Regions from separate parts of the Megamonas funiformis genome, predicted to be linked through region 2. Evidence: riboswitches for the same ligand, from Rfam matches in the RefSeq annotation. Region 2 holds a riboswitch; each other region holds the start of a gene.

What was found. A riboswitch is a leader RNA that binds a small molecule or an ion and turns the genes downstream of it on or off. The one in region 2 is predicted to bind thiamine pyrophosphate.
Region 1: it holds a riboswitch for thiamine pyrophosphate, as region 2 does, so the genes downstream of both, thiS (sulfur carrier protein ThiS) here and thiC (phosphomethylpyrimidine synthase ThiC) in region 2, are expected to answer to the same signal.
Region 3: it holds a riboswitch for thiamine pyrophosphate, as region 2 does, so the genes downstream of both, GXM21_RS05295 (cytosine permease) here and thiC (phosphomethylpyrimidine synthase ThiC) in region 2, are expected to answer to the same signal.

The regions. Positions count from the first base shown of each region.
Region 1 is NZ_CP048627.1:1,255,519-1,258,810, reverse strand. It holds gene thiH (2-iminoacetate synthase ThiH) at 1-34, opposite strand, end outside; gene GXM21_RS06370 (thiazole synthase) at 73-831, opposite strand; gene thiF (sulfur carrier protein ThiS adenylyltransferase ThiF) at 847-1,485, opposite strand; gene thiS (sulfur carrier protein ThiS) at 1,488-1,685, opposite strand; TPP riboswitch at 1,885-1,988, opposite strand; gene GXM21_RS06355 (DMT family transporter) at 2,031-2,900, opposite strand; gene GXM21_RS06350 (Cof-type HAD-IIB family hydrolase) at 3,031-3,292, shown strand, end outside.
Region 2 is NZ_CP048627.1:216,466-219,757, forward strand. It holds gene deoD (purine-nucleoside phosphorylase) at 1-340, opposite strand, end outside; gene thiC (phosphomethylpyrimidine synthase ThiC) at 444-1,748, opposite strand; TPP riboswitch at 1,829-1,928, opposite strand; tRNA gene GXM21_RS01000 (tRNA-Arg) at 2,040-2,116, opposite strand; gene GXM21_RS01005 (hypothetical protein) at 2,189-3,196, opposite strand.
Region 3 is NZ_CP048627.1:1,069,800-1,073,091, reverse strand. It holds gene GXM21_RS05295 (cytosine permease) at 62-1,288, opposite strand; TPP riboswitch at 1,361-1,467, opposite strand; gene rplS (50S ribosomal protein L19) at 1,631-1,972, shown strand; gene lepB (signal peptidase I) at 2,048-2,584, shown strand; gene GXM21_RS05280 (DNA-deoxyinosine glycosylase) at 2,643-3,155, opposite strand.

The sequences.
Region 1 (3,292 bases), 1.0 Mb from region 2:
TAATACTTTCATTAATATGATTATCTTTATTCATTCATCTTACCTCACAATTATTACTGATTAAATTAATAATTAATCTTGTAAAAATCCTGTCAATGGAGAAGATGCACTTGCTCCTTGTGCTTTTACACGACCTAATTTTGCTTCATAAGCAAGGCGTCCTGCTTCAATAGCATAATTAAAAGCTTTTGCCATGCGAACGACATCACCTGCTATTGCTATAGCAGTATTAGCCATAATAGCAGTAGCACCCATTTCCATAGCTTCACAAGCTTGAGAAGGTCTACCAATACCAGCATCTACAATAATTGGTAAGTCGATTTCATCTATGAGAATTTGAATAAATTCTTTTGTACATAAACCTTTATTAGAGCCGATGGGAGCCCCAAGAGGCATTACACAACTAGCACCAGCATTTACTAAATCTCTAGCTACATTTAAATCTGGATACATATAAGGCATAACAGTGAAACCTTCTTTAGCTAAAACTTCAGTAGCTTTGATAGTTTCATAATTATCAGGTAAAAGATATTTACTATCGCGCATAATTTCAATTTTTACTAAATCACTGCCACAAAGTTCTTTAGATAAACGAGCTATGCGAATGGCTTCATCAGCATTTCTAGCTCCAGAAGTATTAGGAAGCAGTGCTATATCTTTAGGAATGTAATCTAAAATATTAGCCATACCACCATTATTTACACGACGAAGTGCTAAAGTTACAATTTCAGCTTTTGCTTCATTGATTGCTGCTTGAATTAATTCTAAAGAATATTTACCAGAACCTAAAATAAATCTTGAATTGAATTGATGTTTTCCTAATTGCCACATAATATGATACCTTCTTTATAAATTATTTTCTAAAATCAATTGAGTGATTAAATTTGCTTGATGACCAGCACAAATAGCTACTCTAGGAGCCATTAAACTATTTTCATTGGATAATGCAGTTTTTTCATCACCACAGATATAAAATTTGCCCATCACCTTACGAGTATGAATTTCATTGCTATGACCAAAACCCGCCATACCACTTCCAGAAATGATATATTTTTCAGGGAAAAGCTCTAATACCTTATTTACTAACATCGCCTTATTTTCAGGAACGTCAAAAGCTTCACAGATGATATCTTCATCTTTAAACAATGAAAAAATATTATCTTCTGTTACCTTTATACAATCAGTAACGATATTTAAATAAGGATTTATCATTTGTAATTGCTCGGCTAGAGCTTGCGTTTTGTATTCATTTAGATGTGAGATGAAATAATGTTGTCTATTGAGATTGCTGATATCTACTTTGTCAAAATCAATTAAATGTAAATGACCTACACCTATTCTAGCTAGTGCCACAGCGATATTAGAGCCTAAACCACCAAGACCGGCTATAGCAACTTTAGCATTATTTAATTTTTCTTGGTTGACTATGCCATGGCGGTCATTTAAAGTTTGATAAATTAATTCTTTTGCCAAAATATCTGCCATTATCAGCCACCACCAACAAAAGTTACGATTTCTAATTTATCATTAGGATTTAAAATAGTTTGTGCATATTTTGCTTTTGGGACTATTTGACCATTTAACTCTATAGCTATCTTATCTAAAGAATAATTATTTTCTTGCAAATAAGTAACTAAATCCATAGGCAAAGATATTTCTTGATTTTGTCCATTAACTATTATCAAAATAAGACCTCCTTATTTTTTATCTTTTGAGAAATTTTATTAAAAAAGGAGTCCACAAAAAGATACACCCGCGGTGGTGCACCCCTTCATGAACTCCTGTTCAATCACATGGTCAACTCTATGTGATTTTAAAAATTAATATATAGATGTGTGTTAAAATAAAAAAGAGATGACAAAATGCCATCTCTTCTAATTGCAAATACATCATAATTATTATCCTACGTTGGCATTATCCAAATCAGGTTATAGGTCAAAGTTCACAACTTCCTCTCAGCCAGTTTACTAGCTCCCTGTTATTAATTTATATATACAATATAATTTATAAATTATCATTTGTCAATAAGTTTAATTATTTTTCTTGAACAACTCACTGACAAGTAAAGAACCTAATATCAAAATCGCTCCAATCCATTGAGAAATACTCATCGGCTCAGCTAAAAGAACTGTGGATAAAATAATCGCAGTTACTGGGTCTAAATAGCTAAAAATAGCAACTTTTTGTGCTGGTAATTCTTGTAGTGAAGAAAAATATAATAAATACGCTATACCTGTATGTATAATGCCTAATATAGCCAAAGATAATAACGAAAAACCACTCATGCTCCATGAATTTCCCTGATAGATTACATAAGGCAATAAAATTATTGAAGCTAATAATAATTGAGCAATACTGCTATCAATGGCAGAAATATCTTTGAAAAATTTATTTGCTAAGACTACAATCGCATAAAATAATGCAGCAGATATTCCATACAGTACACCGATAAAATCATTCACACCAGATTGATTGTCATTGAATATGCCAGCGACTAATGCCATACCTAATAAAGATAAAATTACACAGATGATTTTAAATAGCGATAAACTTTCTTTCAATATAAATGGAGATAATAATACTACAAAAGTAGGTGCTAAATAATATGTAAGTGTCGCTGTAGCTATCGTTGTATAATTATATGCTTGAAATAAAAAAATCCAGTTAAAACCTATAGCTACACCAGATATTAATAAATAGCGTAAATTTTTTATTAAAACATTTCGATTTATTTTTTTGTGCAAACATACCATAGCGATAAATAAAATAAAAGCACCTACAAAACCACGCACTAGGGCTATTTGCGAACTTGCAAGTTCGATATTGCGCACAAATAAACCGATACTACCAAAAATAAGCATAGCCGTAATATTTTTTAAAGTTGCATTCATGAAAATCATTCACATCTCTTTCTATATTTATCTAGTCAATAATTATTGTTTATAATATAGCATAAAAACAATATACGTACTAGCTTAAAATTTGTTATAATTGATTTATATTTTATAATTCTAATGAAAGTACGGTGATATGATGATAAAAGCTATTTTCTTTGATATTGATGGTACATTAGTTAGCTTTAAAACACATAAAATTCCTGAATCTACAATACAAGCTTTACATACTTTAAAAGCAAAAGGAATAAAATTATTTATCGCAACTGGTCGTCCGCCATATGACTTGAAATTTTTAATTGATGAATTTGGCGATTTATTCACTGGTTATATTACTTTTAATGGTCAATATTGTTATGATAGTACAGGGAAAATCTTACACGAAGAATATTTAAATC
Region 2 (3,292 bases):
CGCTATCAGTAGTTGTTCCTTGAGCGATAACGACATCGCGAACATGAACATCATCTTTTAAACCACCACAAGTACCAACGCGAATTAATTTTTTAGCATGGTAATCGCAGATTAATTCATGTGCATAGATAGAAATAGAAGGAATACCCATACCAGTTCCTTGGATAGAAACTTTATGGCCTTTATAAGTTCCAGTATAGCCAAACATATTGCGAATATGATTGTAGCAGACAGGATTTTCTAGAAATTTTTCAGCGATGTATTTTGCACGTAATGGGTCGCCAGGAAGTAAAACGACATCAGCAACTTCTCCGATTTTGGCTTCAATATGATTACTCATAACAATACCTTCTTTCATCAATAATTTTATGAGATATAAGAATATCTATAAAAATTTTATCATAATGAATGAAAAAATGCAGGGATTATCCTGCATTTTTAAATTAACAATGTTCGATTGTAGCACCGAGGTATTTATTGACGATTTCAACAGCACAATAATCGCCACACATAGAGCAAGCAGTTGTGCCTTCTGGATTGCGTGAAGCGCGTCTTTGACGAGCTGTTTGTGGGTCGATAGCTAAATTCATTTGTTCTTCCCAATCAAGTTTTTTACGAGCTTTAGCCATATTTAAATCCCAATCTTTTGCACCAGGTACATTTTTTACGATATCAGCAGCATGAGCGGCAATTCTAGTTACAATAACACCATCTTTTACATCTTGAACATTTGGTAAAGCAAGATGTTCAGCAGGAGTTACATAGCAAAGAAAATCTGCACCGCAAGAAGCTGCCATAGTTCCACCGATTGCAGCAGTGATATGGTCATATCCAGGAGCAATATCAGTAACAAGTGGGCCAAGAACGTAAAATGGAGCATTATGACAAATGCTTTTTTGCAATTTCATATTTGTAGCTATTTGGTCAAATGGTACATGACCTGGACCTTCAACCATGACTTGTACACCTCTATCCCAAGCGCGTTTTACAAGTCCACCTAAATTTAAAAGTTCTTGAATTTGAGCATGGTCAGTAGCATCAGCAAGACAGCCAGGACGAAGACCATCGCCAAGACTCATAGTAACATCATATTTTGCACAGATATCTAAGATATCATCATAGCGTTCATAGAGTGGATTATTTTTTTCATTATAGAGCATCCAGCCTGTGATGAATGAACCACCACGACTAACTACGTCCATATAACGACCTTCTGCTTTCATGCGATTGATTACATCCATAGTTACACCGCAGTGAATAGTCATGAAATCAGCACCATCTTTGGCTTGTTTTTCAATGGCATGAAGTAAATCTTCTTCAGTCATTTTCACGACAGCACCATGAGCTTTGATGGCATCAACTGTTGCCTGATAAATTGGCACAGTTCCTACCATTACAGTGGAATGTTTTAAAATAGCTTGACGAGAAGCATCAATATTATTTCCTGTGCTTAAATCCATTACAGAATGGGCACCAGATGCGATAGCGACATTTAATTTTTCGATTTCAGGAGCTGGGTCAGGAAAAGCACTAGATGTGCCGATATTAGCATTTACTTTAGTACAAAGTCCTTCGCCTACACCATAAGGGTGTAAATTTTGATGATTGATATTAGCACAAATAGCGATAGTACCATTGGCAACGCGTTCACGAAGTGTTTCAATATCCATTTTTTCTTCTTGAGCTACGATTTTCATTTCATCAGTGATTTTACCAGCTCTAGCTGATTGCATTTGTGTCATTGTCATAATTTTGCCTCCATAATATAAGTGATAAATGGCAAAAAAATAAGCAGATATGAAAAGAAAGTTGCAAATCTGCCTTGATAATCATTTATTTGCCACTTCCCTACGTTGGTCTTAACCAAATCAGGTTCTAAGGGTCGGAATATTTCCTCTCAGCTTTTATAAGCACCCCTAGTGGATTTTTTCAATTTTCTTATATTATAGTTTATTCTTCAAGAAAAAACAAGATTTTAAAAATGAAAATAAAAAAAGGATATCATTTGATATCCTTTTATTGTTTAATTATTAAATTAATGGTGCGACTGGCGTGAGTCGAACACGCGACCCTTCGCTTAGGAGGCGAATGCTCTATCCGTCTGAGCTACAGCCGCAATTTCAATCTAATTTAGTTAGATGAATTTAATAAGCTAAATTTTAGCATAACTAAAACTAAGTCGCAAATTTTAATTTATAGGAGCTCCAATAGGACCTACAGAGCCAATAGGATTTGTAACACCACTAGCAGCTGGTGATGTTGTAGTAGAGTTTACAGGTGTAGTAGGTGTTGGAGTTGTAGTAGTTGCTGTTGTGTTTGTTGGAACAGTAGCTGTTGTTGCTGTTTTATTGATTTGATAACGTGTTGCCCATTCAGGATATTTATTAGCATAATATCTTATTTTCTTGAATTCTACATCTTCTGTGTTTTCAGGAATGATAGAATGCATATTTTTGTCGAGATTAGGTGTTTTATCAATCCAATTTGTATCAGGAGACCAGAAATTATATTTTAATGTTCTAGCTGTTAGATTTTGTATGTTATATTCTTTTTTCATGAATTGGATAGAGGAAACATTACCAGCAGAGTCTTTGTTTTCTTGCCAAATCCAAACAATAATATTGTTATCTATCTGACGAAGTGTTGCTGTATCAGCACTGCTTTCTCCAGATTCATTGCTCCATAAGCCAAGCCAACGAGCATTAGAAATAAGACGACCGCCTTCACCTTTATTGAATACACGGTCTACAATCATAGCATAGAATTTTTCATCAAAAGATTGAGAGTTGATATCTTTATTTACAGGATTATCATATTTGAGTGTATAAAGAGCCTTGCCATCTTTATCATAGAAGATTTCTTCCATATAGCGTAAGGTTCTTTCTTGAGGATTGATTTGAACACGAGCTAAGCTATAGACTAATTGATTAGGGTCATTGATAGGAAGTTTCATATTAGCTATAGTTTCAGCTGCTCCACCTGGAGCGTAACCTGTTTTTATCCAGTCTTCAATACAAGTAGGAATGTTATTTTGACTAGAAACAGTAGTAATTCTTGTCATAGAAAAATATTTACTATATTTATCATCTGAGCTAATCCAATACCATTCAGAATCAGCCGCAAAACTAATTTGAGTATGGAATAATGTGAAAACCATTAATACAGTAAGACAAATAATATTTTTTATTAATCGCATAAGCATGCACCCTCATTATATATATTATAAAATTTGTTACTCTACTTATTATACCAAAAATTTTAGCTTAAACAATAAGAAAACCCCTAAAATAGG
Region 3 (3,292 bases), 850 kb from region 2:
ATCCTTGTCAATATATTTATGTTGTTTACTTTTAGATTTATGGCTAAATAATAAAATACTTTTAATATCTCTTATTTAAACTAAATTTTTTTGCTCCAATCAATTGATTAACAAAAATATTAATAATGGCTATAGCTAACATAACTGGCACAGTAATCCCAATAAAAGTGCTGTAATCAATCAACAATTCATAAGCTATAAAACCAATTAACCATAAAAGACAATTTTTACCAGTGATAAGTGAATTTTGATGATAAATATTATAGCTAAAGAAATATTCAGAAAAAGCAATAGCAAATAACGGTGCAAAAGTTGCTGCTATAAAATAAAGGAAAGTTTCATATTGTTCCATGGATAAGAAAATAGCAAGCAATGTAGAAATTATACATACAAAAAACGCTGTATATTTTACATCTAATTGATTACTGATATGATTTAAACAAATACTTGAAGAATTTATCGTAATGAAATTTGTTGTTACTGTAGATAATAAAATAACAACTAAAGAAATAACACCCAATCCAGATAACATGAAAATATCACAAATATCTGTTATCCCATAATGAACAGCACTACCTAAGCCAATTGTATACATTAAAATACTGCCAAAACAATATGCCACTACACAGCTCAATGTACCTGTAGATTGATTTTTAAGTGTTCTTGTATAATCTGAAATAACTGGCATCCATGATAAACACATAGCAATATTTAATTCTACCGCCATGCCAAAACTCATACTTTCATCTAAAGAAGTTACCACTTCATTTGCAGAAACTACAGCCCCAAAACCTAAATATAAAGAAGCAAGCAATAAACAAAGCATTACTACTTTATTTATCTTACTTACAAAATCCATTGTACTAAAAATCCAAATGCAAGGAAAAAGACCTATAATAATTGTCCATAAAATAGTATTTTCTCCCATATTCCATAAAGATGCCATTAATTTATTAAAAGCTTGTGCCCCAATGATGGTCATTATAGAAGTCCAACCTATTAATTGAATAGTATTTAATAGAGAGAAACTAACAGAACCCAACTTACCAAAAGATAAATTAATACTTTCAGAAGCACTACAACGTTTATTAGCACCGATAATCCCTGCTAAATAAAGAATAATTCCACCAATTACATGACCTACTAAAATAGCTAAAAATCCATCTTTCATGCCAAGTGGTGCTAAAAAAGTTCCTGTCATGATTTCAGCCACAGAGACTGCTGTACCAAACCAAATCAATGATACATTAAAACTAGAATTATTTGTTGATGTAAAAAATGTAGACAAAAAATCACCTCATAAAAAATAAAAATATTTAAAAATAAAAAAAGGAAATAGCCATGCCATTTCCTTGAAAATACGTAATCAAACTAATATTTCCCTACGTTGGCATTATCCAAATCAGGTCATAGGTCGAAGTTCACAACTTCCTCTCAGCCTGTCTACAAGCTCCCTTTTTCATATTCTGCCTTTAATATAAATTATCCTAAAATATTTGTCAAACTCTCGAAAAATCTCCAAAAAATATATTGCATAGCCTATTTTTATATGATAAAATAACCTAGTATGCAACAAACGGTCCGCTGTGAGATATTCTTATATGAACGTTTGAATTAAGGAGGAAAAATAATGAATATTATTCAGGCTTTAGAACAGGAACAATTACGTAACGATATCCCTAAATTCATCCCTGGCGATAGCGTTCGCGTACATGTAAAAGTAGTTGAAGGATCCAACGAACGTATTCAGATGTTCGAAGGTGTTGTAATCGCTCGCCAAGGTTCTGGCGTTCGTGAAAACTTCACAGTAAGAAGAATTTCTTATGGTGTTGGTATTGAACGTACTTTCCCAGTACATTCCCCACGCCTTGCAAAAATCGAAGTTACTCGTAGAGGTATTGTTCGTAGAGCAAAACTTTATTATCTTCGTAACCTTACTGGTAAAGCTGCTCGTATTAAAGAAAGACGCTAATATCTTCATAAGAGGGACTGCCTATGGCAAGTCCCTTTTGTTTTATTAGTATGTTCTAGTAGAGGGAGGATTATCATGGCTGATAAAAAAGAGTCATCTTTAGGTAGTGAAATTAAAGATTGGGTTATTTCCATAGCTATCGCTGTTGTCTTAGCCTTATTCATTCGTCATTTTGTAGTAGAATTATATTTAGTTGATGGACCTTCTATGCGTCCGACATTACAAAATCAAGAGCGTTTAGTCGTTAATAAATTTATTTATAATTTACATGACCCTGAACGCGGTGATATCTTGGTATTCCAATATCCAAAAGACCCTAGCCGTGATTTTATCAAACGTGTAATTGCAATTCCTGGAGATACTATTGAAATCAAAGATGGTCATATTTATGTAAATGGGGAATTAAAAAATGAACCATATATCTTAAGCACAACTAGAGGCGATTATCCACTGGCTACTGTACCAGAAGGACATATCTTTGTAATGGGCGATAATCGCAATAATTCCGAAGATAGTCGTTTCGCTGATGTAGGCATGGTACCATTTGATTTAATCAAAGGTAAAGCAATACTCATCTTCTGGCCACTTGATAAATTAAGAACATTACCATGATAATAACGAAAAGGTACCTATGAAATATTTTGTAGGTACCTTTTTTATTTTATAAAATCTATTTATTGTTTATATGTCTAGCTAAAGCTTGTTGCCAAACTTCTTGAAGCATCGGCAAACGAAATTTAGCATTTGCTGGACTTGTAGATGGCAAAGTATAAAAAGTATATGTTTTATCTTTTAAAATATCTTTATTATATTTCTTAAAGCACTGAAAAGATTTTCCGCCATTAAAACAAATAGTCTTTATCTTAGGATATTTAGCAAATAAAGCTTTAAAATCATTTGGCACTTCATCGCAAATAGCACTATCTAAACTACCTTCTCGAATACAAGAATCTATAGAGTCCCATAGCGCAATATGATTTTTTCTCAATAATTCTAGTCGCTCTTGATAAATAGTTGGTATTATTCCTTCATTAAAAAATATAGCCATTAATTTCCAAAATCTATTTTGAGGATGAGCATAATATTGTTGCTGTTCCAAAGATTTCACACTTGGCATTGAACCTAAGATAATAGTTGTACAATTTTCATCAATAGATGGGGCAAATCCTATGAGTCTTTCCATAAATAAAATCACCTCTATCTTATTATAATATAAAGATTTTTAGTATAGATAAAAAATTTTTAAAAATAAATGTCAAAAAGTCAAAATAATGTTTGACAATTTGACTTTTAGCTTTTATAATATGTTTTGTAAGCAAA